Regions from separate parts of the Mesorhizobium sp. B3-1-9 genome, predicted to be linked through region 1. Evidence: predicted binding sites of a transcription regulator. Region 1 holds the regulator's gene; each other region holds the start of a gene.
The links. Region 1 encodes PhoB, which activates phosphate uptake and scavenging genes when phosphate is short. Its sites were predicted from a motif close to TGTCATNNANCTGTCAT; they were not measured.

Region 1 (10,391 bases):
TCCACCGGGCTCGCGCAGTTCCCGATGGTGATGGGCGGCATCGTTCCGGTCGTCAATCTCGAAGGCATCAAGCCGGGCGAACTGGTGCTCGACGGTCCGACGCTGGCCGACATCTTCGCCGGCAAGATCACCAACTGGAACGACGAAGCGATCAAGAAGCTCAACCCCGACGCCAAGCTGCCCGACCAGGCGATCGCCGTCGTCCACCGTTCGGACGGCTCAGGCACCACGTTCAACTTCAGCTACTACCTGGCTGACGTCAGCGCCGACTGGAAGTCGAAGGTCGGCGTCAACACCGCGCTCGAATGGCCGGTGGGCATCGGCGCCAAGGGCAATGAAGGCGTCGCCAACAACGTCTCGCAGACCGGCGGCGCGATCGGTTACGTCGAATACGCCTATGCCAAGCAGAACAAGCTGACCTACACCGACCTGGTCAACAAGGACGGCAAGAAGGTCGAGCCGACCGCCGCCGCGTTCTCGGCCGCCGCGGCCAATGCCGACTGGAGCTCGCAGCCGGGCTACGGCGTCATCCTGGCCAACCAGGCCGGTGCTGAATCCTGGCCGATGACGTCGGCCACCTGGATCCTCGTCTACAAGAAGCCCGACGACACTGCGGCCACGACCGAAGCGCTCAAGTTCTTCGCCTGGTCCTATGCCAAGGGCGACGAGCTGGCCGCGGGCCTGGACTACGTTCCGATGCCCGACGCGGTCGTGAAGAGCGTCGAGGAAATGTGGGGCAAGGACATCGTCGACGCGAGCGGCAAGCCGCTTTACTCCGGCATGTAATTCCTAGCGAATAAGGAGGGCGTCTCCGGCGCCCTCCTGTCTCTTTCGAAATGCGAGGGGCTAAATGACAGCCGTTTCCGACGCCGCGACATCGTCCGCCCTGCGGACCAGGGAAGCGACAGTGCGCCGCTTCGCCTTCACCGACATGGCATTCCGGACGGCCACGCGCCTTTCCGCCATCCTCGTGCTGGTTCTGCTCGGCGGGGTCGCGATCTCGCTGGTCGCCGGCTCGTGGGAGGCGCTGTCGAAGTTCGGCTTCTCCTTCCTGACCACCGAATCCTGGAACCCGGTCACCGAGAATTTCGGCGCCCTGGCGCCCATCTACGGCACCATCGTCACCTCGGCCATCGCCATTCTCATCGCTGTGCCGATCGGCATCGGCATCGCCATCTTCCTGACCGAGCTCTGCCCGCGTCCGCTCAGGCGCCCGATCGCCATCGCGGTCGAGCTGCTCGCAGGCATTCCCTCGATCATCTACGGCATCTGGGGCCTGTTCGTTTTCGCGCCGTTCCTGCAGACGACGATCCAGCCCTTCGTCATCTGGCTCTTCAAAGGCATCCCCGGCCTCAACAGCCTGTTTGCCGGCCCGCCCTACGGCATCGGCCTGCTGACCTCGTCGCTGATCCTTGCCATCATGGTGCTGCCCTTCATCACCTCGATCACCAAGGACGTGTTCGACACGGTGCCGGCGGTGCTGAAGGAATCGGCATACGGCATCGGCTGCACGACCTGGGAAGTGACCCGGCGCGTGACCATCCCCTATACCCGCGTCGGCATCATGGGCGGCGTCATGCTCGGCCTCGGCCGCGCGCTCGGCGAGACGATGGCGGTTACCTTCGTCATCGGCAACGCGCACCGCATCAGCGCCTCGCTGTTTGCGCCGGGCACGACGATCTCGGCGACCATCGCCAACGAATTCACCGAAGCCGACGGCAATCTCTATACATCCTCGCTGGTATCGCTCGGCCTGATCCTGTTCATCATCACCTTCATCATCCTCGCGCTTGCACGCTACATGCTGTTGCGCATCGATAGCCGCACGGGAGCCTGACCGATGTCGACTGCCGCATCGCTTCACCAAAGCCGCAAACGCAAGAATGCCGTGATGATGGCGCTGTGCGTCGTCGCGGCTGGCATCGGCCTCGCCTGGCTGGCGCTGATCCTCGGCGCCCTGCTCTACAAGGGGCTCTCCGGGGTGAACCTGGCGGTGTTCACTGAAATGACGCCGCCGCCCGGCGACGCCGGCGGCCTGCTCAACGCCATCTACGGCAGCATCGTCATGACGATCATCGGCATCGTCGTCGGCACGCCGATCGGCGTGCTGGCCGGCACCTACATGGCCGAATATGGCCGCTTCTCGAAGCTTACGACGGTGGTGCGCTTCATCAACGACATCCTGTTGTCGGCGCCATCGATCATCATCGGCCTGTTCGTCTATGAGCTGATGGTGCGGCCGATGGGGCACTTCTCGGCGATTGCCGGCGCCGTCGCGCTGTCGATCCTGGTGATCCCCGTCGTGGTGCGCACCACCGAGGACATGCTGAACCTTGTGCCCAATGCGCTGCGCGAAGCAGGCGCCGCCATCGGCGCGCCGCGCTGGGTGGTGATCCGCTCCGTCGCCTACCGCGCGGCAATGTCGGGCATCGTCACCGGCATATTGCTGGCGATCGCCCGCATCTCCGGCGAGACGGCGCCGCTTCTCTTCACCGCGCTCAACAACCAGTTCTGGTCGAGCAATCTCAATGCGCCGATGGCCAGCCTGCCGGTGACCATCTTCCAGTTCGCTCTCAGCCCTTACGAGGAATGGCAGCAACTGGCCTGGACGGGCGCACTCATAATCACCCTGACGGTTCTCGGGCTGAGCATCATCGCCCGCAGCCTAACCGGACGCAGAGAGGACAGATGAAACCGATGTTGTCCACCGACCTGAACGCAGCCGACACGACCGTCGAGAAGGCCAAGATCGAGGTCAAGAACCTCAATTTCTACTATGGCCAGTCGAAGGCGCTGAAGGACATCAACCTGTCCCTGCCCGAGCGCAGCGTCACAGCCTTCATCGGCCCGTCGGGCTGCGGGAAGTCGACGCTGCTGCGCGTGCTCAACCGCATCTACGAGCTCTATCCGAAGCAGAGCGCCGAGGGCCAGGTGCTGCTCGACGGCAAGAACATCCTCGACCGCTCGCAGGACCTCAACCTGCTGCGCACCAAGATCGGCATGGTGTTCCAGAAGCCGACGCCGTTCCCGATGTCGATCTACGAGAACATCGCCTTCGGCGTCAGGCTCTATGAGAAGATCAGCAAGGCCGAGATGGATAGCCGCGTCGAGCAGGCGCTGAAGCGCGCCGCGCTGTGGACCGAGGTCAAGGACAAGCTCAACGCCAGCGGCCTCAGCCTCTCGGGCGGCCAGCAGCAGCGCCTGTGCATCGCCCGTACCGTGGCGGTGAAGCCCGAGGTCATCCTGCTCGACGAGCCGGCCTCGGCGCTCGATCCGCTGTCGACCGCCAAGATCGAGGAACTGATCGACGAGTTGCAGGCCGACTACACGATCGTCATCGTCACCCACAACATGCAGCAGGCGGCGCGCGTGTCGCGGCAGACGGCGTTCATGTATCTGGGCGAGCTGGTGGAGTTCGACCGGACCGAGAAGATCTTCACCTCGCCTCGCGAGAAGCGCACGCAGGACTACATAACCGGCCGCTTCGGCTGAGTTCATACGAGGACATCATCATGGCCGAACATACCGTCGCCTCCTTCGACGAGGATCTGAGGCAGATCAGCCGGCTCATCAACGACATGGGCGATCTCGCCAGCTCCATGGTCGGCGGTGCGACCAGGGCGCTGCTCGAGACCGACAATGCGCTGGCGCAGCGCGTCGTCTCCGACGACGCCATCATGGACGCTCGTCAGCGCGAGCTCGACGACCGCGCCATCACGCTGATCGCCAAGCGGCAGCCGATGGCGGACGACCTGCGCAACGTGGTCGGCTCGATCCGCATGGCGGGCGACCTTGAACGCATCGGCGATCTCGCCAAGAACATCGCCAAGCGTGTCGGCTCGGTCGGCGTCAGCGCCGCGCCGCGCGACCTCACGCATTCGATCGATTCGATGGCGCAGCTGGTGCTGATCCAGGTGCAGGCCGTGATCCAGGAATATATGGTGGGCGATGCCACGGCGCTGGCCAAGCTTCGCAACGACGACGAGCGCATCGACGTCAAATACACGTCCGTCTTCCGCGAGCTGTTGACCTACATGATGGAAGACCCGCGCAACATCACCGCTTGCACGCATCTTCTGTTCTGCGCCAAGAACCTCGAGCGCATCGGCGACCATGTGACCAACATCGCCGAGAACGCCTATTATGTGCTGACCGGCACGCAATTGCCCGCCAATCGTCCGAAGCAGGACGAGACCGCAATGTCGGCGCCGGCGGCCTGACGAAAAGGTTACCCCGATGATCGCGCCACGCATCATGGTGGTGGAGGACGAGGAGCCGCTGGGGGTGCTGCTCCGCTACAATCTCGAATCCGAGGGTTACCAGGTCGAAGTGGTGACCCGCGGCGACGAGGCCGAAATCCGCCTTCAGGAAAACGTTCCCGACCTGCTCGTGCTCGACTGGATGGTGCCGGCGGTTTCCGGCATCGAGCTCTGCCGGCGTCTCAGGATGCGGCCCGAGACCGAGCGGCTGCCGATCATCATGCTGACGGCGCGCGGCGAGGAAAGCGACCGCGTGCGCGGCCTCTCGACCGGCGCCGACGACTATCTGGTCAAGCCGTTCTCGACGCCCGAGTTCATGGCGCGCGTCAAGGCGCTGCTACGCCGCGCCAAGCCGGAGGTGCTGTCCAGCGTGCTCAAGGTCGGCGACATCGTGCTCGACCGCGAATCGCACCGCGTCTACCGCAAGAAGAGCGAGATCCGGCTCGGGCCGACCGAGTTCCGCCTGCTCGAATTCATGATGCGCCATCCCGGCCGCGTGTTCTCGCGCAGCCAGCTGCTCGACAATGTCTGGGGCGAGACGATCTATATCGACGAGCGCACCGTGGACGTCCATGTCGGGCGCCTGCGCAAGGCGGTCAACAACGGCCGCATGCCGGACGTCATCCGCACCATCCGCGGGGCGGGCTACGCGATCAGGGAGGATTAGTCCCTGGACGCCAAAGTCCTGACGGGTCAGGCACTTCCAACAACCACGTTGATGGGTAGCCGAGACGCTTGTACTTCGTCATCCACGGGCGGAGCAAGGAGCGTAGCGACGCAGCGCAGACCCGAGGATCCATTCCGTGACTTCCACGCGCCGCTATGGCGCAGAACTCTGCACCGCTGCACCGTACGATCGAGGTAACGGCATGGATTCCAGGGTCTGCGCGCGTCGCTTCGCTCCTTGCTCCGCCCTGGAATGACGAAGTCGCCGTGGCTTCGGCCAATCTCCAACGTTGGTGCGATTCGCGGCTTCAGCGCCACGTTCGCTCAGGCCACGTTCTTCCCGGCCCCCGCTCTGGCCTGCACCCCCGGCGCGAAAATCTCCTGATCGACGAAGGTCAGCGCGCGCATGGCGCAGCCTTCGCGGATAAGCGGCAGTTCGTTCGGCTCGGTGTCGAAGGAGATCGATTCCGAGTGCTGGCCGCCGGCGGTCTGGGCGATCGCCTCTCGCAGCGCCGGCTCGATCAGGTCGAAGGCGGCCGCGCTTACGCCGACCATGGCGACAGGCGCCGGGTCGATAAGGGCGAACAGGCTGCCGAGGCCGAAACCGAGTGCTTCGCCGGCCCGGCGATAAGCCTCCCGCTCGGGTCCGTCCTCCTGCCGGGCTTTCGCGGCCAGCGCGCGCATATCGGCGTCACCGACGTCGGTCGGCGTGGCATCCTCGCTTATTCCCATGGCGCTGCGCCAGATCGCGTAATTGCCGGCATAGGCCTCGACGCAGCCGCGGCGGCCGCAGCGGCAACGCGCGCCGCCCGGACGATGGATCATATGGCCGAACTCGCCGCCGGAGGAATGTGTGCCGCTGAACAGCGCGCCCTTCAGCACCAGGCCCATGCCGATACCGTGCGAGAGCAGGATGGCGATGAAGTCGTCGCGATAGCGCTCGGGATCGCGCCATTGCAGCGCCACCGCCATCATGTTGCAGTCGTTCTCCATGGTGGCGGGAATACCGAATTCCCGTTCGAGGAGGTCGGCGAAAGGGATGTCGGTCAGCGGCGTGATCGGCGACCACAGCATGGCGCGTGAATGGGAATCGGTGATGCCCTGAATGCCCATGGCGATGCGGGCGACGCTGCCCACGTCGAGGTCGGGATCCCCCAGCCGGCGCCGGACGATCGCCATGCATTCGCCGATCAACTCGTCGCGGGGCATGACAAGCGTGTCGAGGCGCTGCTGCTCCTCGGCAACCACCTGGCCGGCATAATCGATCACGGCGACCGACAGGAAGTTCAGCGACAGCACCACGGTCAGCACCGCGGCGGCTTCGGGGTTCAGCGCCAGACCGATCTGCGGCCGGCCGCGTTTCAACGCCGTCGGCTCGCTGGCCTTGCTTTCGGTGAGAATGCCTTCCTGGATCAGATCGGCGGAGATCGCCGAAATGGTCGAGTGGCTGAGCCCGGTGGTGGCGGCAATCTCCGTGCGCGAGGGCTGGCCGGCGCGGCGCACGGCCGAAATCACCATGGCGCGGTTGCGCCGGCGCAAATCGTCGTGACGGATTCCGACCGACATCGTCTCGCACGTCCTCCCAGTCATCGCGGCCTTGTGATGATGATGCCATGGCCTGTCGGTGACATGCTAGGGATAGTGGCAGAAGCCGCAGCCTGTGTCATTATTTATTGCGGATGTCGAAAAAAATACCCTGACCCATCAAAACCCATCAGAATCGCAGTTGACAGCGTCGTTTTGCTGGACCACTATTTTTTTGAGGCTCGAAAAAAAGCCTCTGTGCCGGCCTTCGGGCCAGTCTGGGTCGCGCCGCACAGGCGCAGGGAGGAAATCATGAAGAAATTCGCAGCCGCCATTCTGGCGGGCGTTGCCATGTCGCTGACGCTGGCGTCGGTCGCCGAGGCGAAGGACAAGGTGATCGGCGTGTCGTGGTCGAATTTCCAGGAAGAGCGCTGGAAGACTGACGAAGCGGCGATGAAGGCCGCCATCGAGGCCGCCGGCGACAAGTATATCTCGGCCGACGCGCAGTCCAATCCGGGCAAGCAGCTGACCGACGTCGAAAGCCTGATCTCGCAAGGCGCCAACGCGCTGATCATCCTGGCGCAGGATGCCTCGGCAATCGGCCCGGCGGTGCAGAAGGCGCTCGATGAAGGCATTCCGGTCGTCGGCTACGACCGCCTGATCGAGAACAAGGACGTGTTCTACCTGACCTTCGATAACAAGGAAGTCGGCCGCATGCAGGCCCGCGAGGTGTTCAAGGTCAAGCCGGAAGGCAATTATGTCTTCATCAAGGGCTCGGGCGCCGATCCGAACGCCGACTTCCTGTTCTCGGGCTCCATGGAAGTGCTGAAGGAGGCGATCGACAGCGGCAAGATCAAGAATGTCGGCGAGGCCTATACCGACGGTTGGCTGCCCGCCAACGCGCAGAAGAACATGGAGCAGTTCCTGACCGCCAACGACAACAAGGTCGACGCGGTCGTGGCGGCCAATGACGGCACCGCAGGCGGCGTCGTCGCGGCGCTGACGGCGCAAGGCCTGGCCGGCACCGTTCCGGTCTCGGGCCAGGACGGCGACCACGCGGCGCTCAACCGCATCGCGCTCGGCACGCAGACCGTGTCGGTGTGGAAAGACGCGCGCGAGCTCGGCAAGAACGCCGCCGAGATCGCCTCGCAGCTCGCCGACGGCAAGAAGATGGGCGACATCGCCGGCGCCAAGGACTTCACGACGCCCGGCGGCAACACCGTCAAGTCGCTGTTCCTGACTCCGATCGCGATCACCAAGGACAATCTCAACGTCGTCATCGACGCCGGCTGGATCAAGAAGGACGAAGTCTGCGCGGGCGTTGCCGCCGGTAGCGTCAAGGCCTGCAACTAAGTCTGCCGGCTCTCGATCAAAATCCCTGCGCCGCGGCCTGAAAGCCGCGGCGTTTTCTCAAAAAGATTTGTGTTTCCGCCTCTGGCGGATAGCTTCTAGGCTTGGCCAGGCATCCGCGCCAGACGGGCAGGCCGGCGGGAGGAAATCATGACCGACACGACGTCTACGACGTGTTCGAGCTCGCCGACCGGGTCTGCGTGATGAAGAACGGCCAGGTGGTCGGGACCGCGCGCACCACCGACGTCACCCAGGACGAGGTGCTCGGAATGATCATCCTGGGCAAATGCCCGCCAGGCGCCATTCCGGGTCCAGGCGCGCTGAAGATCGCGGCATGATGATAGCCGGCTAATTAACGACTGCGTGATGTACCAGCCGCAGTGATGATTTGACCGCGCCATTGTGTTGGCGCGGAGACTTGCCCATAAAGGTCGTCGACCGTCCACGGGCCGCATCCTTGATTTGAAGAAGCTCTTTCCGATCGTTGCCTTCGTCGCCGTCGCGCTGATCAGCCTGACGATGGCGGGGTTTGCCTATTTCGCGACGCAGGAGGCGGCTCGGATCAAGTTCGAGGGTACCGCCGATGACGCGCTGAGCCGCATCGAGAGCCGCATCGACCTGCATCTGTCTCTGCTGCGTTCGACGCAGGCGCTGTTCGATGCCCGCAACGGCGACATCTCGCGCGGCGAATTCAAGGCCTTCTTCACCGCGCTCGACATCGACGACAATTTCGCGGGGCTGCGCGGCCTCGGCTTCCTGAGGCTCGCCAAGACCGGCGACGAGGCGGCCGTGGAACGCGACATCCTGCACGACCATGGGTCGGCGCATCCGATCTATCCCGCCACGACGCAGCAATGGCGAACGCCGATCGTGCTGTTCGAGCCGCTCGACACGTCCAACCAGTCGATCATCGGTTTCGACATGTTCACCGAGCCGGTACGGCGCGCGGCGATCGAAGAGGCGATGGCGGATGACCAGCAGCATGCGAGCGGCATGATCCAGCTCGGCCAGGGCGCCGGCGTGGCGCAGACCTTCACCGGATTCCTGGTTTTCGTGCGGCTGAACGTCGAAACCGCGCCCGACGTCATCAATGCAAGCCGCTCCTCGACGGCCGGTTTTCTTTACGTTGCCTTCCGCGCGCAGGACCTGTTCCAGGTCGCGCTCAGCCATTCGCCGCTGCTGCCGGTCAATGTCGAGGTCTATGACGGCAAGCCCGAGGCCGGCAATTTGCTGTTCCGTTCGGAGGCGCCGCCGGCGGAACGCATCGGCGCGAAGCTTTTGGCACGCCGCGATATCGTCGTGGCGGGCGAGCCGTGGACCTTGTTGTTTCGGCCTACAAGCGCATTCGAGCCGCCGTCCTCGCGCGCCATCCCGGTGATGCTCGGGCTGTTCGGCCTGCTGCTCGCCGGCGCCATCGCCTTGGTGGCGCGCTATCAGGAACGCGCCTATGACGCGAAATCGGCGCTGCACGAGGCGACCGAAAAGAGCCTGCTGGAAAAAGACCTGATCCTGCAGGAGATGAAGCACCGCATCAAGAATTCGATCACCCGCGTTTTGGCGATCGCGCGGCAGACGGCCTCGCAAGCCACCGACGTCAAGGAGTTTTCGGCTTCGTTCTCGGCGCGCCTGCAGGCCATGGCGGCATCGCAGGACATGCTCACGCGCTCGCGCTGGCAGAAAGCCGATCTCGGCGACCTGCTGCGCATCGAGCTCGGGCAGGTGTTCGGCAAGGACCTTCCCGAAGGCGTGTTGTCAGGGCCGAAAGTGCTGCTGGACGAGACGACGACGCAGGCGCTCGGGCTGACCTTTCATGAACTCGCCACCAACGCGCTGAAATATGGCGAGGCCGGCGGTTCGGCCAATTCGGTCAAGGGAAGCTGGGCTCTCAAGGTCGACTGGAGCGTCGAAGGCCGCGACCGCGAGAGGACGCTGGTCCTGAACTGGCGCGAGGCGGGTCAGACGGAACTGGAAGCGCCAGTCAAGACCGGCTTCGGCACCAAGTTGATAGATCTCAACGTCACACGTGAATTGCGCGGCACGATCGCGCGCGATTATCACGACAATGGATTGAAGGTGGAAATCAGGATCCCGCTGATCGCGTGAGCGGGCCAACAGCCCTAGGCTGGCGAGTCAGCCATTTGAATTCGAAGAGAACCGGAGGCCGGCTACCCGCCTCCGGTTCTCTTCGCTAAGGAACTAGTTGCAGCGGGCCCGGTAGGTCGTGCCGTCATGGCGGCGATACACGCAGTAGCCGTTGCGAAGGTTGCGAACCAAGAGGCCCGACCCGGCGCCGACGGCCGCGCCGATCAGCGCACCCTTGCTGCCGCCGACCAGGCCGCCCACACCGGCGCCGATCAGGCCGCCGCCGACAACGTCCTGCTCGGTCGTGGTGCAGCCGCTGACGGCGACCACAGCAACCATGGCAATGATCATCTTCCGCATAGAATTGCTCCTCACTTTTGTCCTCACTTTCGGCAGTGCCAGCGACCGTTTAGCATGAAAAAACCTGTTTTGCCTGCCAGATTCTACTGTTGCCTAACATAGTCTTTTTCGGAGCGCTCGCCGTTCGACGCGACAAGCATGCCGGACACC
Region 2 (10,391 bases), on a different contig from region 1:
CGTGCATCTCGCTTCGAGCGACACGTTCCCCAATCAGGCGTTCCGGATCGGCGACAAGACCTATGCGCTGCAATTCCATGCCGAGCAGGGTCCGGCCGGCTTTCGGCGCTGGCAGGAACGGCAAGCCGCGCCCTACGGAACGCTCGGCGCGCAGGACCGGGACGAACAGGACAGGTTGATGGCGGCCCACCACGCAGCGCAGCTTGCCTGGTTCAGCGGCTTTGTGACCAAGCTGTTCGGTTGAGGCGCATTTGGTGGGAATTCGCGCATGACCATAGACGGCGTCTGCGATCCGCGTTTTGCCGGAGTGCGCGATGCGTTCGCCTGGTGTTTCGCTCAAGGCCTCGAGCATGGCGGCGGCGTCTCGGTCGTGGCCCACGGCAGGACCGTCGTCGATCTCTGGGGCGGCCATGCGGATGCCGCGCGCACCCGCCCGTGGCGGCGTGACACGCTGGTCAACGTCTGGTCTTCGACCAAGGGCGTCGTGGCGCTGGCGATCGCGATGCTGGTGGAGCGCGGCAAGCTGGATTATGCCGCACCGGTGGCGCGCTATTGGTCGGAATTCGCGGCGGGCGGCAAGGAATACATCACGCTAGACCAGGTGATGTCGCACCAGTCCGGGCTGAACGGTCTTGCCGTGCCGATGGATGAGGCTGGCCTGCTCGCCTGGGCGCCCTATGCCGACGCGCTTGCCACCATGTCGCCGCTATGGGAGCCCGGCAGCCGCTGTGTCTACCATGCCCTGACCTACGGCCATCTTGCCGGCGAGGTGCTGCGGCGCGTCGACGGGCGCAGCATCGGCCGCTTCATCGCGGAAGAGATCGCAGTCCCGCTTGGGGCCGATTTCCATGTCGGCCTGCCGCAAGCCCAGGATTCCCGTGCCGCCGAGATGATCGAGGGCCCGAAGACGTCCGATTGGGTCGACTTCGTGCGCGCTTCTCCCTTTCCCCACGCATGCGACAATCCGGCCCCCCGCGCATTGGCGCCCAACGACCGCGCCTGGCGCGCCGCCGAGGTGCCGGGCGGCAACGGCCAGTCCACGGCGAATGCGCTGGCGCGTATCTACGGCATGATGGCGGCGGGCGGGAGCTTTGAGGGCAAGCCCCTGATCGGCCGAGCGGCGATCGAAGAAGCCGCACGGCCGCGCTTTCGCGGCATGGACGACAGCTTCGCGCTGCCAGCCGCCTTCGCCGCCGGCTATCAGATCGAGGATCCTGTCTATGCCCGCCGCGCATCGCCGCAGACATTCGGCCATACCGGCTGGGGCGGCGCCATCGGCTTTGCCGACCCCGGCGCCGGCGTTGGGTTCGGCTATGTCACCAACCGCATGGTGGGTTTCGACGATGTGGACCCGCGCCGCAAGGCCCTGATCGACTCCATCTACGACGCGCTCTGACGCCAGATGAAGCGCTACCGCGCTGTCGGCCGAGGGCCGGCCCTGCCTACCCTCTCAGCCCCGGCGCTTCCTGGCCGGTGCGCGCGACATATTCGGTATAGCCGCCGCCATAGGTGTGGATGCCGTCTGGCGTCAGTTCCAGCACACGGTTGGAGAGTGCCGCCAGGAAATGGCGGTCGTGCGAGACGAAGAGCATGGTGCCTTCATATTGCGCCAGCGCCTCGATCAGCATTTGCTTGGTGGTGATGTCGAGATGGTTGGTCGGCTCGTCGAGCACCAGCAGGTTGGGCGGGTCGAACAGCATCAGCGCCATCACCAGCCGCGCCTTCTCGCCGCCCGACAGAACGCGGCACTTCTTCTCGATCTCGTCGCCGGAGAAACCGAAGCAGCCGGCAAGCGCGCGCAGCGGCGCCTGACCGGCCTGCGGAAACGAGTCCTCCAGCGTCTGGAAGACGGTGCGCTCGCCATCGAGCAGCTCCATGGCATGCTGGGCGAAATAGCCCATCTTGACGCTCGGGCCGCGCGCGACGGAGCCCTCGTCCGGCTCGGAGGCGCCGGCGACCAGCTTCAGAAGCGTCGACTTGCCGGCGCCGTTGACGCCCATCACGCACCAGCGCTCGCGGCGGCGGATCTGAAAGTCGAGGCCCGAATAGATATTGCGGCTGCCATAGGCCTTGTGGATGCCCTTCAGCGTCGCCACGTCCTCGCCGCAGCGCGGCGCCGGCTGGAATTCGAAGGTAACCGTCTGGCGGCGCTTCGGCGGTTCGACGCGGTCGATCTTGTCGAGCTTCTTCACCCTGCTCTGCACCTGGGCGGCATGGGAAGCGCGCGCCTTGAAACGCTCGATGAAGGCGATTTCCTTGGCCAGCATCGCCTGCTGGCGCTCGAACTGCGCCTGCAACTGCTTGTCGGCCAGCGTGCGCTGCTCCTGGTAGAATTCGTAATTGCCTGAATAGGAGGTGAGTGCGCCGGCGTCGATCTCGATGATCTTGTTGACGATGCGGTTCATGAACTCGCGGTCGTGCGAGGTCATCAGCAGCGCGCCGTCGTAATCCTTGAGGAATTTCTCCAGCCAGATCAGGCTTTCGAGGTCGAGATGGTTCGACGGCTCGTCGAGCAGCATCACGTCGGGTCGCATCAACAGGATGCGAGCCAGCGCGACGCGCATCTTCCAGCCGCCGGAGAGTTTCGAAACATCGCCGTCCATCATCTCCTGGCTGAAGCCGAGGCCGTCGAGCACCTCGCGGGCGCGGCCGTCGAGCGCATAGCCGTCGAGCTCTTCGAAGCGGTGCTGCAGTTCGCCGTAGCGCTCGATGATCTGGTCCATCTCGTCGGCGCGGTCGGGATCGCCCATGGCGTGTTCGAGCTCGCGCATCTCGGCGGCCACCGCGCTGACCGGCCCTGCGCCCTCCATGACCTCTGCCACGGCGCTCAAACCGCCCATGTCGCCGACATCCTGGCTGAAATAGCCGATGGTGACGCCGCGATCGACCGAGACCTGGCCCTCGTCCGGCTGCTCCTGTCCGATGATCATGCGGAACAACGTCGTCTTGCCGGCGCCGTTCGGGCCGACCAATCCGACCTTCTCGCCCTTCTGCAAGGCGGCCGAGGCTTCGATGAAGACGATCTGTCGGCCGTTCTGCTTGCCGATATTTTCAAGACGGATCATGGGCTCGTAGGGAGTAGGGAGTAGGGAGTAGGGAGTAGGGAGTAGGGAGTAGGGCCAATAATCGAATGCGCGGGATAAAGGAACCCCTCATCGCTTCTCGGCCTCGACGTAACCTACTGCCTACTGCCTATTGCCTATTGCCTACTGCCCTACTGCCTACTGCCTACTCACCTCGCGTCGTGGAAGATGATCCCGACCGTATGCCGCCGCCCTGACCGCAAGCGGCTCACGCCATGGCGCAGGTTGACGCGATAGTACCCCTTCGTGCCTTGCACCGGCCGGTTGTGAACCGCAAAGATAACCGCATCGCCGCGCTTCAGCGGCACCACCTCGGCGCGGCTTTGCATGCGCGGGCGCTGCTCGGTGAGCACGAATTCGCCGCCGGTGAAATCCTCACCCGGCTCGGACAACAGGACCGCCACCTGCAGCGGAAAGGCGAGTGCGCCGTAAAGATCCTGATGCAGGCAGTTGAAGTCGCCGGGGCCGTATTGCAGCAGAAGCGGCGTCGGCCTCACCTGGCCTTCGTCGTGGCAGCGCTTCAGGAAGGCGGCGTGTTCGGCCGGATAACGCTGCGCCACGCCCATCTTCTCGTTCCAGTCATTGGCGACCGTGGCGAGGCGCGGATAGAGCGCGGTGCGCAGGCCCTCGATCAGGTCCGGCAGCGGATATTTGAAATAGCGATATTCGCCCTTGCCGAAGCCGTGGCGGGCCATCAGCACATGGCTGCGGAAATGCTCCTCATGCGGATAGAGCGCAGCGATATCGGCGCATTCCTCGGGCGAGAGCAGGTCCGGCATGACGGCGCAGCCATTGACGTTGAGCTCGGTGACCAGGACGCGCCAATCCTGCGCAGCGACGCGGGCTTCGGTTGAGCGGCTGGCGCGTTTGGTGTTCAGGGAATGGATGGTCATGGGTTGGCTCCATCGCTTGCTTGCCCGAAGATGGGGCGAGCGACGGGGCCAAACCACCCGATTCATGGCAAAGTGGCGAGGCGATCGAGCTGCCAATCTCCGTCCTTGCGGGGGAGATCAGCAGCTTCACTGCTGGCGATACGCCTCCAGCTCCGGATCGAGGTCCACCTTCACCGCATTGGTAAACACACACGTCGCCACCATGATGCCGGCGAAGGCAACGAGATTGACCAGCAACGCCTCGTCATAGCGCGCCTTGAGCGCGGCCCAGGTCTCGTCCGGGACGGCATTCGCGTCCACTGCGACCGCCTTGCCGAAACCGATCAGCAGCGCCTCGTCGGTCGACGGCTCAATCGCCTCGGGATCGAGGCCGTTGTCGATCAGCGCGCGGCGGAAGAAAGTAACCGGGATTTCTGCCCGCATCGCCTCGGCGATCGTCTTCGAGAACAGCCAGATGGCGCGGTCGTCGAGCGTTGGCTTCAGCAGATCGCGCAGCGTGAACCATTCGGCGTAGATGCGATGCGCGGCCGGCGAATGAAGCGGGATGCGCTTCATGTTTGTCATGCGGCCGCGCAGCGCGAGCTCGCGGTCGTGCTCGGCGCGGATCTCGGCGGAAGCGGTGGCGTAGTCGATCGGCGAAAGATGCGCCATCGGCCTCACCCGAGCTTCGCGTGAAGTGCCGGCGCGCCGCGCAGCGTGTTTGAGACGGTGCAGATATCCTCGGCATCCGCCAGGATCCGTTCTTTCGTCGCGGCGTCGAGGTCGCCGGCGATCGTCAGGCGAATATTGAAGGTTTCCAGCCGCGACGGCTCGTCCTTCGCCTTGTCGCCGGTCACATCCGCCCCCACCTCGCCGAGCCGGTCGGCGATGCCGAGACGGGTGGCGGCGATGCGGGCGCTGAGCACCATGCAGGCGGCTAAGGAAGCATAGAGCAGATCGAGCGGGCTGAAGCCGGGCGCGCTGACCTGCGTGACCACATCGACCGTGCCGCCGGTCGGTGTCGTGACCAGCGGCAGGCCGCCCGGCGGCAGGACGGCGAGCGCGCCGGCGTTTCGGGTTCTGACTTTCAGGTCTGCCATTGCGAGGTCTCCAATTCGGAGACATTGATAGCGGACGTGAATTCACTGAGGCAATCGCCGAGGCAGGCCGTGGGCGATTGGCGTTTCCTCGCCCTCATGAAATGGGGGAGAGGTGGCTCGGCGAAGCCGAGACTGAGAGGGGAGCGCCCTACGAAGGCCCCCTCTCCGTCCGCTTCGCGGACACCTCTCCCCCGCCTCTTGGCGGGGGAGAGGAACCAGTTCTGAAACGCTACTTCGTCAGGTCGAGCGCCGCCGTCAGATCCCCCATCGGCGGCTGGTCGTTGTTGCGCAGCGCCTTGTCGCGGGCGATGAGGCCCGGCAGCACCGGCAGGTCGTAGCGGGCGGTGATGAAACGCAGGATCGAGGTCGTGTCGTATTGGGTGTGGTCGACCGTGCCCATCTTCGCATAGGGCGAGATGATGAAGGCCGGGATGCGGTTGCCCGGGCCCCAGCGGTCGGCCTTGGGCGGCGCGACGTGATCCCAGAAGCCGCCATTCTCGTCATAGGTGATGACGACCAGCATATGGGCCCATTGCGGGCTCTTCTCCAGATGCGAAACGAGGTCGGCCAAGTGCTGGTCGCCCGAGGTCACATCGGCATAGCCGGCATGTTCGTTGAGGTTGCCCTGCGGCTTATAGAAGGTGACGGACGGCAGCTTGCCGTCGTCGATCGCCTTGATGAACTCCACGCCGTCAAGGCCGCCATCCTTGAGGTGCTCGGCCCGCGCGGTCGTGCCCGGGGCATAGGCCGCGAAATAGTTGAAGGGCTGGTGGTGGAACTGGAAGTTCGGCACAGGCGTCGCGTTCTTGCCGTCGAGCGCCGCCTGCCAGGCGCCCGCATACCAGGCCCAGGAAATGCCCTTGAGCGAGAGCAGATCGCCGATGGTGATCTCGTGCTGCGGCGGGAGCGTGGTCGGCTGCGCCGGATCGGCGAGCGTCTTGTCGCCGCCCTCGGCCGGCTTGTTGGCGCTCGGCTGGTAAGGCGGCTGCATGGTGTTGACGGCGTAGAAGTCGGGCGTGATGGCGCCGTCATTGGCGAATTTCGGCACGCCGCCCAGCGCCGAGGCGGGCGAGTTGTCGGCCGGCTTCAGCGTCACGCCATCCGGCTCGACAACGGCGATCTGGCCCTTCACCGGGCTGGTGTCGGCATTGGGATAGTGGGGCGCGCAGGCGCAGGCGAGCATGAAGTGGTTGAGGAAGGAGCCGCCGAAGGCGCCCTGGAAGAAATTGTCCGCCAGCACGTATTTTTTGGCGATCGCCCACATTGGCAGGTTGGAGCCGTCATAGTGGCCCATGACCAGCGAGCCGGAATCGGCCCAGGCGACGAACTTGTCGTTCCGGCCGCCGTCGATCTGCATCTGCTCCTGGTAGAAGCGGTGCCAGAGATCGTGCGTGACGACGTTGGTGCCCTCGTTGAAGCCCTTGGGATCGTCGATGGCGAAGGTGGCGTTGGCCAAATGCGCGCTCTGCGCCTCCGTCACCGCCGGCGTGACGCCCTTGCCGGTCAAGCCGCCCCAGGCCGGCGGCAGTTCGGAAAGCGGCTTGCCATCGCGGTCGAGCTGACGCGCCTGGTCGGGCGAAACGTTGGCCAGGCCGTTGGCGCCGGAGAAGCCGCCGTAGAGGTTATCGAAGCTGCGGTTCTCGGCGTAGATGACGACGACGGTGTCGATCTTGTCGTAGCCGGGAGGAGCCGCGTAGGCAGCAGCGGAGAACGATGCCAGCGCCGTGGAGGCGAGGCAAAGCGAGAGGAAGGACCGGGGGGAGAGAAAGAATCGGGTCATCGGGAAATGCCTCGTGGCTTGGGAATGGCTGGAGGACGGCAATGCAGGAACGCAACTGCATCAATGCCGAGCTACTTCGGCGCCTTGTCACCCATGTGACAGTTCCGCAGCGTCCGAACACGGTTTCGTGAGCGAGAAAGCCGGTCATCAATCCGTTGCACTCGATCCTTACGTCGCGAACGAAATCGGGCGAAGGAAATCAGGGATGTCGCCGCAGACGATGGGACGGAAAAATCACGCGATCGCCCTTCTGGCGGCCTCGATCGTCGGCTTGACCGCGCCTGCGAGCACCGCGGAGCCGTCCGGTGTCCACCCCGGGCCGATGTCGCGCCAGGAAGCCTTCGCCCGCGCCGAGGCGCTGACGGCGCTCGGGCGGCAGATGTTCCTTGACCCTTCGCTCTCCGCCTCGGGCAAGCAGGCCTGCTCGTCCTGCCACGATCCCAACCACGCCTTCGGACCGGCCTCGGCGGCACCCGTCGAGATGGGCGGAGCCAAGCTCGACCAGCCCGGCGTTCGCGCCGTGCCGTCGCTGCGCTACCTGCAGGCGGCGCCTGCCTTCACCGAGCATTTCTACGACTCCGAGGACGAAGGCGACGAAAGCGTCGACAATGGCCCGACCGGCGGCCTGACCTGGGACGGCCGCGCCGACCACGGCAAGGACCAGGCGAGAATCCCGCTGCTGTCGCCCTTCGAGATGGGCAACAAGGACGAGGCCGACGTGGTCGCGGCGCTGCGCAAGGCGCCCTATGCCGGCGCCTTCAAGGCGGCGTTCGGCGCCGATGTGTTCGAGCACCCGCAGGATGCCTTCGACGCCGCGGTCGAAGCGCTCGGCACATTCGAGCAGAGCAGCGCCGATTTCTATCCCTATTCCAGCCGCTACGATGCTTTCCTCGCCGGCAAGGCGCAGCTCTCGGCGCAGGAATTGCGCGGCCGCATGCTGTTCGAGGACGAAGCGAAGGGCAATTGCGCGAGCTGCCATCTCAGCGAGCCCGCCAATGACGGCGAGCCGCCGCAGTTCACCGACTATGGCCTGATCGCGATCGCCGTGCCGCGCAATCCGGCGATCCCCGCCAATGCCGATCCCAATTATGTCGACCTCGGCCTGTGCGGACCGCTGCGCACCGATTTCAAAGGCCGCGCCGAATATTGCGGCCTGTTCAAGACGCCGACCCTGCGCAACGTGGCCTTGCGAAAGAGCTTCTTCCACAACGGCTATTTCCACTCGCTGCGCGAGGCGGTCGCCTTCTACGCCAGCCGCGATACGGATCCCGGGCGCTGGTATCCGAAGAAGGCGGACGGCACGGTCGACAAATTCGACGACCTGCCAAAGGTTTACTGGCCGAACCTCAACACCGACCCACCCTTCAACGGCAAAAAGCCGGGCGACAAGCCGGCGCTGAACGACGCCGAGATCGACGACATCGTCGCCTTCCTCGGCACGCTGACCGACGCCGACCAGGCTGGGCAATAGGGCGACCGGCAGCCAAGGAGACTGGTGGAACACACGGCCTGCTTGCAGCCGGAGCCGTGCTATCCACCGCAAAAGTGTGCCAATGTGAGCCACGTCATAGGAACGCCAAGTCGCGCCTGCTATATTGCCCACCTCTTCACAGATGGAGTCTGCGATGAGGTTCGTCGCGGTGCAGGAGCCGCCCGGCGGCAGTTGGGCGGTGTTCGATGCGGGCAATGGCGCGCCGGCCGAATATGCCGGCCGGGTGCTTATCGGCCTGACATCGCGCGAGGCCCGCTGGTTCGTCGCCGCGGGCAACGACCAGGCGGCTTGGCCACGGCCCGGCCGGCCAGGCGCGCAACTGCGGTTGGTCAGCGGAGGCGGCTCGCCGCCGATGCGCGAAAGGCACGGCCAAACAGGCGGTTGAGAAGACGCACTGACGGATTGATTCAAGCCGGCGCGACCTCGGTGTCGCTCCTCATTGTGCCGGCGCGTAGCGGCTCACCACCATGCCGCTGGCATAGGGCTTCGAGCCGAGGAGCTTCAGCTTGGCAAAACCGCCCTTCTCGAAGATGCGGCGGCCGCTGCCCAGAACCGCCGGATTGATGAAGAGCTGGAACTCGTCGACCAGGCCGGCGGCGATCAGCGCGGCGGCAAAGCCCGCGCCGCCGAACACGGCGATGTTGCCGCCCGCGCCTTGCTTCAGCGCATCGACCTCGCGCGGCAGGTCGCCACTGACGACGCGGGTGCGTTCCCAGCGCGAAGCCTCGAGCTTGTCGCTCGCCACGATCTTCTCAGCCTCGACGATGCGTCGCGCGAAGGCATAGAAGCGATCCTTCGGGTATTTTCTCGCCGCGTTGCCCCAATGGGTCAGATACCCCTCCTCAGCCATCTTGCGGCTCAACAGGATGGTGTCGATTGTTTGGAAGACAGCGTTGAAATCCTGCTTGAGTTCTTCGTCCCAGGCATTGTCATCGCCCCATTCCCAGAGCTGCCAGCGATGCCCCTCGTCCGCGCCGACAAAGCCGTCGACCGACATCTGCATCTGAAGGATGAGCTTTTTCATTTTGGGTCTCCTCGCTAGGAATTTCTGCCGTGAAGGTTCAGGCGGCTCAGCGCGAACGGGCGAAAGTCCGCGCCCAGTCTTCGAAGGTGGTCGGCGTGGCGTTTTCGGCCGAGGGTGCCTCCAGCGCCCAGCGCTCGCCTCTGTTGAAGCTTGCCGCCGTTTCGCCCAGCGCATCGGCAAAACTCGCCGATATGCCGTTGGCGACCATGCCGGCCCGCGCTTCGGCGAACGGCGCTTCATGATAGGCGACATCCTTGCCGATCGCCCGGCCCAGGATCGTGGTGGCCTGTTCGAGCGTGTAGGAACCGCCGCCGTGCAATTCGACGACGCGCCGGGCCGGAAAATGTTCGGCGCTCAACAGGGCGGCGGCGCGCTCGCCAACGTCCTTGGCGGCAATCAACGGCATCGGCAGGTCGCCGCGGAAGGGCGAGGCGAAGACGCCGGACGCCGCCTGCTCGACGAAGCCCATGCCCTTGACGAAATTCTCCATGAAGAAGGAGGCGCGCAGATAGACGAGCTCCTCCAGGCCCAGCGCGGCAAGCCGCTCCTCCATCATCGCGGCGCCAAGCGAGGTACCCATTCTGAGATGGGCATTGAGGCCGCTGAGCAGCACGACACGGTGCAGGCCTGCCTTGGCGATGGACGATGCCAGCCGTGCGCCGACTTGGTCCTCGAATCTGTGCAGGTCGGGCGTGGTGACATCGAAAGGGATCATCACATAGGCGCCGGCGGCGTCCGAGAAGGCGGCGTCGAGCGCCGCCTGGTCGTCAAGCGCAACGCCGAGGCTGCGGGCGACGCCGCGTACCGTATGCCCTGCCCTGGTCAGCTTTGCCGAGACCTCGGCGCCGACCTCGCTGGTTGCACCGACGACCACCACCGTGCGGTTCGCTTGCTGGTTCATGACGCTCCTCCTCTGTGCTCAAATGATTTACTTTTGGAACCATTTGACGCAACGCGAGAACGATGTCAATAGTAAAGTGATTTAAAAATGGAACCATATTGATGTCGACCAAGGGAAGATCCGGCTGCCCGATCAACCT
Region 3 (10,391 bases), on a different contig from region 1:
GACTGCATTATCCTCGATTACCAGATGCCCGGCATGAACGGCGCCGATGTCGCCAGAGCCATCGCCGCCGACACCCGCCTCTCCTCCATCCCGGTCGTGCTGCTGACCTCGGTCGACCAGGTCGATTTCGGCAGGATGGTGATCGATTTCGGCATCGTCGCGCATCTCACCAAGCCGGCGCGTTCGGCGGTGCTGCTGGGCACCGTGATCTCCGCTATCCAGAAGGCGCGCACGCAAGGCGCCAAGGCGCATTTCGTGCGCGAGCCGGCCGCGGCGCAGGCGGCTCCGCCGGCCTTCACCGTCATCCGCGGCCCGGCAGTTCCGGTCCCGGCCGCGCCGGAATCGACGGCAGCGCCGAGCGGCCCGATCGACATCCTGATCGCCGAGGACAATGACGTGAACCAGCTGGTCTTCGGCCAGATCCTCAACGGTTTCGGTCTTAGCTACCGCATCGCCGGCAATGGCCGCACCGCGGTCGAGATGTACCGCTCGCTGCGCCCGCGCCTGGTGCTGATGGACGTCTCCATGCCGGAGATGAACGGCTATGAGGCGACCCGCGCCATCCGTGCAATCGAACAGCAGAACGGCGATCGCACGCCGATCATCGGCGTCACCGCGCATGCGCTCAAGGGCGACCGCGAAAAATGCATCGAGGCCGGCATGGACGACTATCTGCCCAAGCCTGTCTCGCCCGACCGCCTCGGCGCCAAGATCGGCACTTGGCTCAGCGAGACCGTGGCGGCGAAGACGGCTTGAGCGGCAGGTGGCGTCAGGCAGCCATCGGCTACCGCCGAGTTCCTTCGCGCCAGCACGTCCAACTTCGTGGTACCAGTCACCGGTTACGCAACACCACGCAGGCGCCGCCGACGCTTTGCAGCTTGTTGCAGATACCGTTGGCCTCGCCGCGCGAGTCGGCGCCGATCCTGACCGCATAGATGCCGCGCCGGCCGATCGGCGTGCGCACCCGGCTCACCACCGGGTCATGGCTGGCGAGCAAAGCGGGGAACCGGCCCCTGACCCTCAGCCACTGGCCTATCGCCGCCGAGCGGCGGAAATTGCCCGCCACCTGCACGCCCCACGGCTTCACGTTGATCGAGGCCATGGCGACGGTCCGCGACATGATCACCGGCAGCCTGCGGCAGGCAACCGCGAAGCTCATCTTCGGGTCGAGCGGCTGGACGGTGCCGGCATAGGACTTGTCCGAGAACTTGTCGACCGGCTCGCCCATGACGTCGAAGACATAGCTTTCCGTCTCCATCGGCAGGAAGCCGCCCGAACTCAGCCAGCGCGACACACGGTTCTCGCCGGCATTGTAGGCCGCCGCCGCGAGCCCGAGATTGCCGTAGCTGACCTTCATCTCGGCGAGATATTTCGCCGAGGCCGGGATGGCCTGCCCGATGTCGAAGGGATCGGCGAGACCGCGCATCTTGGCGGTGCCCGGCATGAATTGCGCTATGCCTTCGGCGCCGACCGGGCTCACCGCGTTCGGATCGAAGCGGCTTTCCTTCCAGATCAGCCGGGCGAAGAAATCCTTGGGCAGGCCGTTCTGCTGGGCCTGCGCTTCGATCAGATCGCAGACACGGTTGATCAGCCGTTTGGCGGCGGACCGCGACTGCGGTGGGTCGGCGAATGCCTGACCGGAAAGGATCAGCGCGCAGATCAGGATCAGCGTCGCGCGCGGCAAAAGCGGCATCGGCCTACTCGGCCGCTGCTTTGCCGTTTCCGTAGCGCTGCTCGATATAGTCGCCGACCATCTTCTCGAAATCCTGCGCGATGGACGGACCACGCAGCGTCGCCGCCTTCTTGCCGTCGATGAAGACGGGCGCCGTCGGCGTCTCGCCGGTGCCGGGCAGCGAGATGCCGATATCGGCATGCTTGGATTCGCCCGGACCGTTGACGATGCAGCCCATCACCGCGACTTTGAGATTCTCGACGCCGGGATATTTCTCGCGCCACACCGGCATGTTCTTGCGGAGATCGGCCTGGATGCTCTGGGCGAGCTCCTGGAACACGGTTGACGTCGTGCGCCCGCAACCGGGGCAGGCCGCGACGATCGGCACGAACTGCCGGAAGCCCATGGTCTGCAGCAATTCCTGCGAGACCTGCACCTCGCGGGTGCGGTCGCCATTCGGCTCCGGCGTCAGCGAGATGCGGATCGTGTCGCCGATGCCCTGCTGCAGGAGGATGCCCATGGCGGCCGAAGAGGCGACGATGCCCTTGGTGCCCATGCCGGCTTCGGTGAGACCCAGATGCAGCGCATGGTCGGAGCGGGTGGCGAGTTCGGTGTAGACGGCGATCAAATCCTGCACGCCGCTGACCTTGGCCGACAGGATGATCTTGTCGCGGCCAAGTCCGATCTCTTCGGCCATCTCGGCCGACAGGATCGCCGACTGCACGATCGCCTCGCGCGTGACTTCCTGCGCGGTGAGCGGCGAGCCCTTCGCCTGGTTGTCGTCCATCAGCCGGGTCAAAAGCTCCTGGTCGAGCGAGCCCCAGTTGACGCCGATGCGCACCGGCTTGTCGTGTTTGATCGCCATCTCGACGATCGCGGCGAACTGGCGGTCCCTCTTGTTCTTGAAGCCGACATTGCCGGGATTGATGCGGTATTTGGCCAGCGCCTCGGCGCAGGCCGGATGATCGGCGAGCAGCTTGTGGCCGATATAATGGAAGTCGCCGACCAGCGGCACGTCGATGCCGAGCCTCAGCAGCCGCTCATGGATGCGCGGAACCGCCGCCGCGCTCTCGTCGCGGTCGACCGTGATGCGCACGATTTCCGAGCCGGCACGGTGCAGCGCCGCGACCTGGGCGACGGTCTGGTCGATATCGGCGGTGTCGGTGTTGGTCATCGACTGCACGACGACCGGCGCGCCGCCGCCGACCATCACGCCGCCGACCGATACGCCGACCGACTGGCGCCGCGGGAAGGGAGAAGAAAAATATCCGGTCATGCCGGCCGCCTTCATCTGGGAGTTCCGGGCATGAGGTGGCGGAGCAAAGATGGCTTGTCAATGGCAAGCGGCAGGCAAGGCCTGCAAATCAGTGACCGTGATCAACGGCCGCAGGGCTCATGTAAAAACCCTCGGGCTGCAAGATCTACACTAAAACGGTCTGGTGATTGAGTAAAAGCCAACAAGCCGGCGGCATATCTTGCCACCGGTAGGTTGGCACCGCAACGAGTGCGGTGATGTTGCCTAGGGCATGGTCAGTGTGTTGTCGGGCCCCCCTTCAGCTTTTCAATCTCGTCCTTGATTGCCAGCTTGCGTCGCTTGAGATTCACGATTTCGAGGTCGTCCACCGAAGGATGGTTCATCGCATCGGTGAGTTCACGCTCGATGTCACCGTGTTTCCGCTGCAACTCATCAAGATGGGATGCAAGAGACATGATTGGTTCTCCCTTTCATGGTTTCCTCGATTGCAGCCGTCGCGGGCGCCTCCACCGCAGGTTGCGACTGTGACGGCACCATGACAGTTTGCCACCAACCGATCTCGATGTCGAATGCCACGTGGTAGCATTCCACGACAAAGTGAAATGTGATAAGGGCTGCGCGCCGGTCACAAACCCGCAAGTCACGGCCCCGCCCAAACAGCCCGATTGGGCGATGCACACGCAGACGGTAGATAATGTCCGAACAGGAACAGGCTGAAATACGCCTCGAATATTCCCGGCTCAAACAAGAACACGCCGATTTCGACGCCGCCATCAACGCGATGATCGCCACGGGCTGCGACCCGCTTCAGATCCAGCGCATGAAGAAGAAGAAGCTGATGCTGAAAGACCGGCTGTCGGCGCTGGAAGACCGCATCATTCCCGACATCATCGCTTAGGGCCGAATGCTGGGCGCGCGCCCGGGAGGCCGCGGAACGTGCGGGTAGCGAGAGAGCGCATTCACCACATCCTTGCGGCTGTCGGCGAATTCCGCTAAGGCGCGCCTTTGCCGCCGCGGAGCCACACCTTGACCGATCAGCGTGCCGACGTCGCCATCATCATGGGCAGCCAGTCCGACTGGGCGACGATGCGCCAGGCCGCGGAGACGCTGGAGGCGCTGGGCATCCCGCACAAGCGGCTGATCGTCTCGGCGCACCGCACCCCGGACCGTCTCTATGAGTTCGCCAAGGGCGCCAAGGCTGCCGGCTACAAGGTGATCATCGCCGGCGCCGGCGGGGCGGCGCATCTGCCGGGCATGACGGCGGCGATGACGCCTCTGCCGGTCTTCGGCGTTCCGGTCGAGTCCAAGGCGCTTTCGGGCCAGGACTCGCTGCTTTCCATCGTGCAGATGCCGGCCGGCATCCCGGTCGGCACGCTGGCGATCGGCAAGGCGGGCGCCGCCAATGCGGCACTTCTCGCGGCCGCCGTGCTGGCGCTCAGCGACGACAAGCTCGCCGCCCGGCTCGACGCCTGGCGCGCGGCGCAGACCGCCAAGGTCGCCACCGAGCCGACGGACGCGCCGTGAGCCTGGCTCCTGGATCGGCCATCGGCATCATCGGCGGCGGCCAGCTCGGCCGCATGCTGGCGATGGCCGCGGCGCGCCTCGGCTATCATATCGTCGTGTTGGAGTCCCAGCCCGACTGCCCGGCCGCGCAGGTCGCCAACCGGCAGATCGTCGCCGCCTATGACGATCCGGCAGCGCTCGCCGAACTCGCCGCCGCCAGCGCCGTCGTCACCTATGAATTCGAGAACGTCCCGGTCGCCGCCGCCGAAACACTGACGGCAAAAGTGCCGGTCTATCCGCCGGCACGCGCGCTCGAAGTCGCGCAGGATCGCGTCACCGAGAAGAGCTTCCTTAACGGTATCGGCATCCCGACGGCGGCATTCCGCCCGGTCGATAATGACGACCAACTGACCGAGGCCCTCAAGACATTCAACGGCAGCGGCGTGCTCAAGACCCGCCGCATGGGCTATGACGGCAAGGGCCAGCGCGTCTTCCGCAACATGGAAACGGCCGGCTTTGCCGGCGTCTGCGAGGCGATGGGCAATGTGCCGCTGATCCTGGAATCGCTCGTGGCTTTCGAGCGCGAGATTTCGGTGATCGCCGCGCGAGGCCTCGACGGAACCATCGCCGCCTTCGATCCGGCCGAAAACGTCCACCGCGAAGGCATATTGCGCAGCTCGACCTTGCCGGCCGCCATCCGCCCGCAAACGGCCGCCGCCGCCAAGGACGCAGTCGCGAAAATCCTGTCCGCGCTCGACTATGTCGGCGTCATCGGCGTCGAGTTCTTCGTGCTTGCCGACGGCTCGCTTCTGGCCAACGAGCTGGCGCCGCGAGTGCACAATTCCGGCCACTGGACGGAGGCCGCCTGCATCGTCTCGCAGTTCGAGCAGCATATTCGCGCCGTCGCCGGCCTGCGGCTTGGCTCGCCCGTCCGGCATTTCGACTGCATGATGGAAAACCTGATCGGCGACGATATGCTGAAGGTGCCGGCGCTGCTCGCCGAGCCCGACCTCATGCTGCATCTCTATGGCAAGGCCGAGTCACGCCCCGGCCGCAAGATGGGCCATTTCACGCGGATTCGACGCCCGAGCTAAGCTCGCGCCCTATTGCATGTCCTGGTCGCCGTCACTCCCATCCGAGCCGGCGCAGCTCGGATCGCTCAGCTTGCAGTTGGCGTCGGACGTGAGCTGCTTTATGCGCTGGTCGGTCAGCTCCGTCAGGCACTCCGAAACTTCCATCGGCTGGATGGAGCCGCCCTCGCTGTCGGCGGTCGAATAGGCGCATTCGGCGTCGCGAAAGGCGATCCAGGCGCGTTGCGCGGTCTGCAGCAATTTGTTGGCCTTCTGGTCATTGTCGCCGACAAGACCCTTATACGCGGCGTTGAGCTTGGCATCGGCGGCCTGATAGTCGGCATCGGCGCAAATGTTCAGCATCGACTGGCTGTCGTCGTTGCGGTCGCAATCCTCGGCAAAGGCGGCCGGGGCGGTCGCAAGCAGGACCAGACAGACGGGCAGAAAGAGACGGCGCATGGGGAATCTCCAGTCGCTTGGGCCTGGATCACCATTCCAGTCGCCCCACCATTCCAGTCGGCCTTGAGTCGCGCAATGCCGCGCCGCGCGGATGGCAAATATTTGATATGCCGCGCCACTTGTGGCATTCGGACATCGTCACGTGGTTGACACGGACAACACTCCTCGTTTATGAGCCACCGCAAGTTCAAAGGCGCGCTTTTTTCGGGCGCGCCTTTAAAATTCGGCCCGGGACGGGCCCTGACCGAACAGGCAAGACCATGAAGATCAAGAATTCGCTCAAGGCGCTCAAGGCGCGTCACCGCGACAACCAGCTGGTTCGCCGCAAGGGACGCATCTACATCATCAACAAGACCGCTCCGCGCTACAAGGCGCGCCAGGGCTGAGACTTGCTGCGCCCGGCGCGACCACGCCGCGCCGCTGATGTCGAGTGCCGGTTCGCCGGCCCTCTCACGCTAAAATCACTTTGACGATCCGCCGCCCGCGATTAGATTCCGGCGATGCGGATTCGTTTTGCATTTCTCGCCGCCCTTTTGCTGTCCGGCACAGCTTTGCCTGCAGGGGCAGAAACGGTGCCAGGCGCGCTGCCTCCAGATGCCGCGCCACCCGCCGCCACGCCACCGCCGGCCGCTCCGACCAAGCAGGGTCGCCTCGATCAGCTCTTCACCGAGCTGAAGCGCGAGCGCAACGAAAAGGCGGCCGAGCGCATCGCCGGCCGTATCTGGAACGAGTGGAACCAGTCCGGCAGCGCCTCGATAGACCTGATGATGCAGTGGGCGCAAAAGGCGACGGAAGACCAGAAGTTCGACGTCGCGCTCGACCTCCTCGACCAGGTGGTGACCCTGCAGCCAGGTTATGCCGAAGGCTGGAACCGGCGCGCCACCGTTCATTTCATGATGAAGAATTACGGGAAGTCGATGGCCGACATCGACCGCACCTTGCAGCTCGAGCCGCGCCATTTCGGCGCGCTCTCAGGGCTGGCGCAGATCATGGCCGAGACCGGCCACAAGCAATCGGCGCTGGAAGCCTGGCAGAGGGTGCTCACGATCTACCCGATGATGCGCAGCGCCCAGAACCAGGTCTCGACGCTCTCGGAAGAACTGGCCGGCGAGGGGATTTAGGCAATAGGAATTGGGCAGTAGGGAAAGAGAGCAGCCTACTGCCTACTGCCTACTGCCTACTGCCTACTGCCTACTGCCTACTGCCTACTGCCTACTGCCCTCCTTCCGTATCTCCCCCCATGAACCTCATCTGCGCCGCCTTTCTCTTCCTTGTCGCGCTTTTCCTTGCCCTCGCCGGTATCACCCGCGCCGGCGTCTGGTCGATCGAGCGCCGCAATCCACCCGTCGGCGGGTTCGCCGAGATCAATGGCGCGCGCATCCACTACGTCCATTTCCCGGCGCCGGCCGGCGCCGATCTGCCGCCGGTCGTCTTCATCCATGGCGCCAGCGCCAATCTGAAAGACCAGATGCTGCCGCTGAAGCCGCTGCTCGAGGGCCGCGCCGAAATGCTGTTTCTTGACCGGCCGGGCTTCGGCTGGTCGGAGCGTGGCGACAATGAAACGCTTGTCGCGCAGGCGGACACCATTGCCGCGCTGCTGGACCGCCTCGGCATCGCAAAAGCGGTCATCGTCGCCCATTCCTTCGGCGGCGCGATCACCACGGCCTTCGCCCGCCAGCATCCGGACAAAACGCTCGGCCTCGTCTTCCTGGCTCCCGCCACGCATCCCTGGCCGGGCGGCGCGACCGCCTGGTACTACAAGCTCACCGCCATGCCGGCGATTGGCTGGCTGTTTTCCGAAACGCTCGCTTATCCGGCCGGTATGCTGCGGATCGGCAATGCGACGGCTTGCGTCTTCTCGCCCAACAAACTGCCGGACTTCTATATCGACAACACCTCGATCCCGCTGGTGCTGCGGCCGTCCGCCTTCCGCGCCAACGCCCGCGATGTCGCCCAGCTCTACGACTATGCACGCTCCGCCTCGCCGCATTATCGCGAGATCAAGGCGCCGACGGTCGTGATATCGGGCGATCGCGACAAGGTGGTTTACGCAACGATCCACTCCATCGGCCTGGAACGCGACATTCCCGGCGCCGAGCTGGTCTGGGTCCACAATCTCGGCCACAAGCCGGACTGGATCGCGTCCGAACTCGTGGTCGGCGCGATCCGGAAAGTCGCAGGCAAGGATGTCGATCTACAAGCGATGGCCAGGACCGTGGAAGGCCGGCTCGCCGGCGATGCCTATAACGACGGGAAATGCCCCGACATCAAAGTGCCCGACGCCGAGCTCGCGCCGACCTGATTTTTGGGAAATTAGCTCCTGAATGCCACGGCGGAGACGGTTAGGTGTGTCGAGATTCAGGTCAGGCCGAGTCGAAAGTAGTGGCTTCCGAGAACCGGAGCGGAGCGTACTTTAAGTACGTGAGCACCGGAAGCGCAGGTAGCCGCTACTTGCAGGCCGGCCTCACCTGAATATCGGCATATCTAATGCGCGTCCGATCCCAGATACGCTATCCGCAGCATATTGGTCGAACCGGGCGTCCTGAGCGGCACGCCGGCCGTGATGATCACCCGGTCGCCCGGCTTGCCGAAGCCTTCTTCCAGCGCGATCCGGCAGGCCCTGTCGACCATGTCGTCGAGGTCGGTGGCATCTGGCGAGACGACGCAATGCGTGCCCCACAGCAGCGACAGGCGACGCGCCGTGTTGAGGATCGGCGACAGCGCCACGATCGGCACCTGCGGGCGTTCGCGCGCGGCGCGGAGCCCAGTGGTGCCCGATGCGGTGTAGGAGATGATCGCCGACAGTTTCAGCGTCTCGGCGATCTCGCGCGCGGCCAGCGAAATGGCGTCGGCCCCAGTGGCCTCGGGCTCGGAGCGCTGCGCGTTGATGATGCCGGCGTAAGTCGGGTCGGCTTCGACCTTGGTGGCGATGCGGTTCATCATGGCGACCGCTTCGACCGGATAGGCGCCGGCCGCGGATTCGGCCGAAAGCATGATCGCGTCCGCGCCTTCGAAGACGGCGATCGACACGTCGGAGACCTCGGCGCGGGTCGGCACAGGCGCGGTGATCATCGATTCCAGCATCTGCGTGGCGATCACCACCGGCTTGCCGGCGCGGCGCGCCGCGCGCGTGATCTGCTTCTGGATGCCGGGCACCGCTTCGATCGGCATCTCGACGCCGAGATCGCCGCGGGCAACCATCAGCGCGTCGGAGAGCTCGATGATTTCGGGGAGCCGCGCCACGGCCTGCGGCTTCTCGATCTTAGCCATGATCAGCGCGCGGCCGCGCGCGATCTTGCGGGCCTCCGCCAAATCCTCCGGCCGCTGCACGAAGGACAGCGCCACCCAGTCGACGCCGGTGGCGAGCACCGCGTCGAGATCGGCGCGGTCCTTTTCGGTCAGCGCGCCGACCGGCAGGTCGGTGTCGGGCAGGCTGACACCCTTCTTGTCGGAAATGCCGCTTCCCGCGACGACCGTGCAGGTGATCGACTTGCCGTCACTCTTGACCGCCTTCAGCTCCAGCTTGCCGTCGTCGATCAAAAGCCGGTGACCGGTCTCGACCGAGCTCAGAATTTCGGGATGCGGCAGATAGACTCGCTTCGACGTGCCAGGTTCGGGATTGTCGTCGAGCGTGAATGTCTGCCCTGGAGTCAGCGCTTCCTTGACGTTGGCGAACTTGCCGACCCTGAGCTTCGGGCCCTGCAGGTCGGCGAGGATGCCGATCGGCCGGCCAACGGCTTCCTCGACGGCGCGGATGCGGCCGACCAGCGTGCGCATCAGTTCGTGGTCGGTATGGCTCATATTGATGCGGAAGACATCGGCGCCCGCTTCGAAAAGCTTTTTCAGCATCTCCTCGGATGAGGAAGCCGGACCGATGGTGGCGAGGATCTTGACCTTGCGGTTACGTCTCATTGACTGTTTGTTCCCGGAGCGGGGGCCGCTGCTGGCGCGCCTCCCGTTGCGGGCTCGTCGGTCAGCTGGACCATCCAGCTGGCCTGCTCGCCCGTGTCATATTCCTGAAATCCGGCGCGTTGGAAGCCCCGGGCGACGCAATCATTCACGCCGGCGATCTTGAACTCTTTTTCGGCGACGCACATGTTGATCGGGCCGTCCCAGCGCCCGCCGCGTTCGGCGTCTTCTGCATAAAGATAGTAAAACCTTGATGACAGCGGACCTTCGATCAGCGTCTTGCAGGTCGATCCTTCGATGTGCCACCAGCCCTCGGTGATCCAGCCGGCCTTGGCGCGATAGCCGATGCCGACGCCCACCAGATTTTGCGTTGCGTTGCAAACGCGGAAGTCGGCCCGGGCCGGCGAGGTCGCGGCTATCGCGAAAAATCCCGCGCCGATGATCAGCAACGGCACGACCAGGCGCTTGCGCAACCGGCCGGCAAAACCCATCGCAGATCCCCTTGCGAACCACATTTGCATCT

Region 2: FJW07_RS04925 (acid phosphatase) is a predicted target of PhoB. The motif match lies at 6,978-6,994, and genes of this name have one in related genera.
Region 3: FJW07_RS23855 (YdcH family protein) is a predicted target of PhoB. The motif match lies at 3,452-3,468, and genes of this name have one in related genera.

Annotation. Positions count from the first base shown of each region.
Region 1 covers NZ_VFTJ01000020.1:69,644-80,034, reverse strand. Annotated here, with positions in the region: gene pstS (phosphate ABC transporter substrate-binding protein PstS) at 1-786, shown strand, start outside; gene pstC (phosphate ABC transporter permease subunit PstC) at 851-1,837, shown strand; gene pstA (phosphate ABC transporter permease PstA) at 1,841-2,692, shown strand; gene pstB (phosphate ABC transporter ATP-binding protein PstB) at 2,689-3,492, shown strand; gene phoU (phosphate signaling complex protein PhoU) at 3,513-4,220, shown strand; gene phoB (phosphate regulon transcriptional regulator PhoB) at 4,237-4,926, shown strand; gene FJW07_RS26165 (ROK family protein) at 5,250-6,491, opposite strand; gene xylF (D-xylose ABC transporter substrate-binding protein) at 6,762-7,802, shown strand; partial or broken gene FJW07_RS26155 (sugar ABC transporter ATP-binding protein) at 7,958-8,137, shown strand; gene FJW07_RS26150 (CHASE domain-containing protein) at 8,262-9,902, shown strand; gene FJW07_RS26145 (YMGG-like glycine zipper-containing protein) at 9,996-10,241, opposite strand; gene FJW07_RS26140 (hypothetical protein) at 10,325-10,391, opposite strand, start outside.
Region 2 covers NZ_VFTJ01000002.1:304,450-314,840, reverse strand. Annotated here, with positions in the region: gene FJW07_RS04955 (glutamine amidotransferase) at 1-244, shown strand, start outside; gene FJW07_RS04950 (serine hydrolase domain-containing protein) at 269-1,396, shown strand; gene FJW07_RS04945 (ABC-F family ATP-binding cassette domain-containing protein) at 1,443-3,065, opposite strand; gene FJW07_RS04940 (2OG-Fe(II) oxygenase) at 3,233-3,976, opposite strand; gene FJW07_RS04935 (hypothetical protein) at 4,103-4,627, opposite strand; gene FJW07_RS04930 (OsmC family protein) at 4,633-5,055, opposite strand; gene FJW07_RS04925 (acid phosphatase) at 5,285-6,835, opposite strand; gene FJW07_RS04920 (cytochrome c peroxidase) at 7,041-8,306, shown strand; gene FJW07_RS04915 (hypothetical protein) at 8,461-8,712, shown strand; gene FJW07_RS04910 (dihydrofolate reductase family protein) at 8,764-9,351, opposite strand; gene FJW07_RS04905 (NmrA family NAD(P)-binding protein) at 9,398-10,252, opposite strand; gene FJW07_RS04900 (helix-turn-helix domain-containing protein) at 10,354-10,391, shown strand, end outside.
Region 3 covers NZ_VFTJ01000016.1:100,814-111,204, reverse strand. Annotated here, with positions in the region: gene FJW07_RS23870 (response regulator) at 1-756, shown strand, start outside; gene FJW07_RS23865 (lytic transglycosylase domain-containing protein) at 833-1,693, opposite strand; gene ispG (flavodoxin-dependent (E)-4-hydroxy-3-methylbut-2-enyl-diphosphate synthase) at 1,698-2,948, opposite strand; gene FJW07_RS23855 (YdcH family protein) at 3,203-3,382, opposite strand; gene FJW07_RS23850 (DUF465 domain-containing protein) at 3,622-3,825, shown strand; gene purE (5-(carboxyamino)imidazole ribonucleotide mutase) at 3,954-4,451, shown strand; gene FJW07_RS23840 (5-(carboxyamino)imidazole ribonucleotide synthase) at 4,448-5,524, shown strand; gene FJW07_RS23835 (lysozyme inhibitor LprI family protein) at 5,534-5,959, opposite strand; gene ykgO (type B 50S ribosomal protein L36) at 6,220-6,345, shown strand; gene FJW07_RS23825 (hypothetical protein) at 6,460-7,080, shown strand; gene FJW07_RS23820 (alpha/beta hydrolase) at 7,200-8,261, shown strand; gene pyk (pyruvate kinase) at 8,444-9,871, opposite strand; gene FJW07_RS23810 (DUF1036 domain-containing protein) at 9,868-10,391, opposite strand, start outside.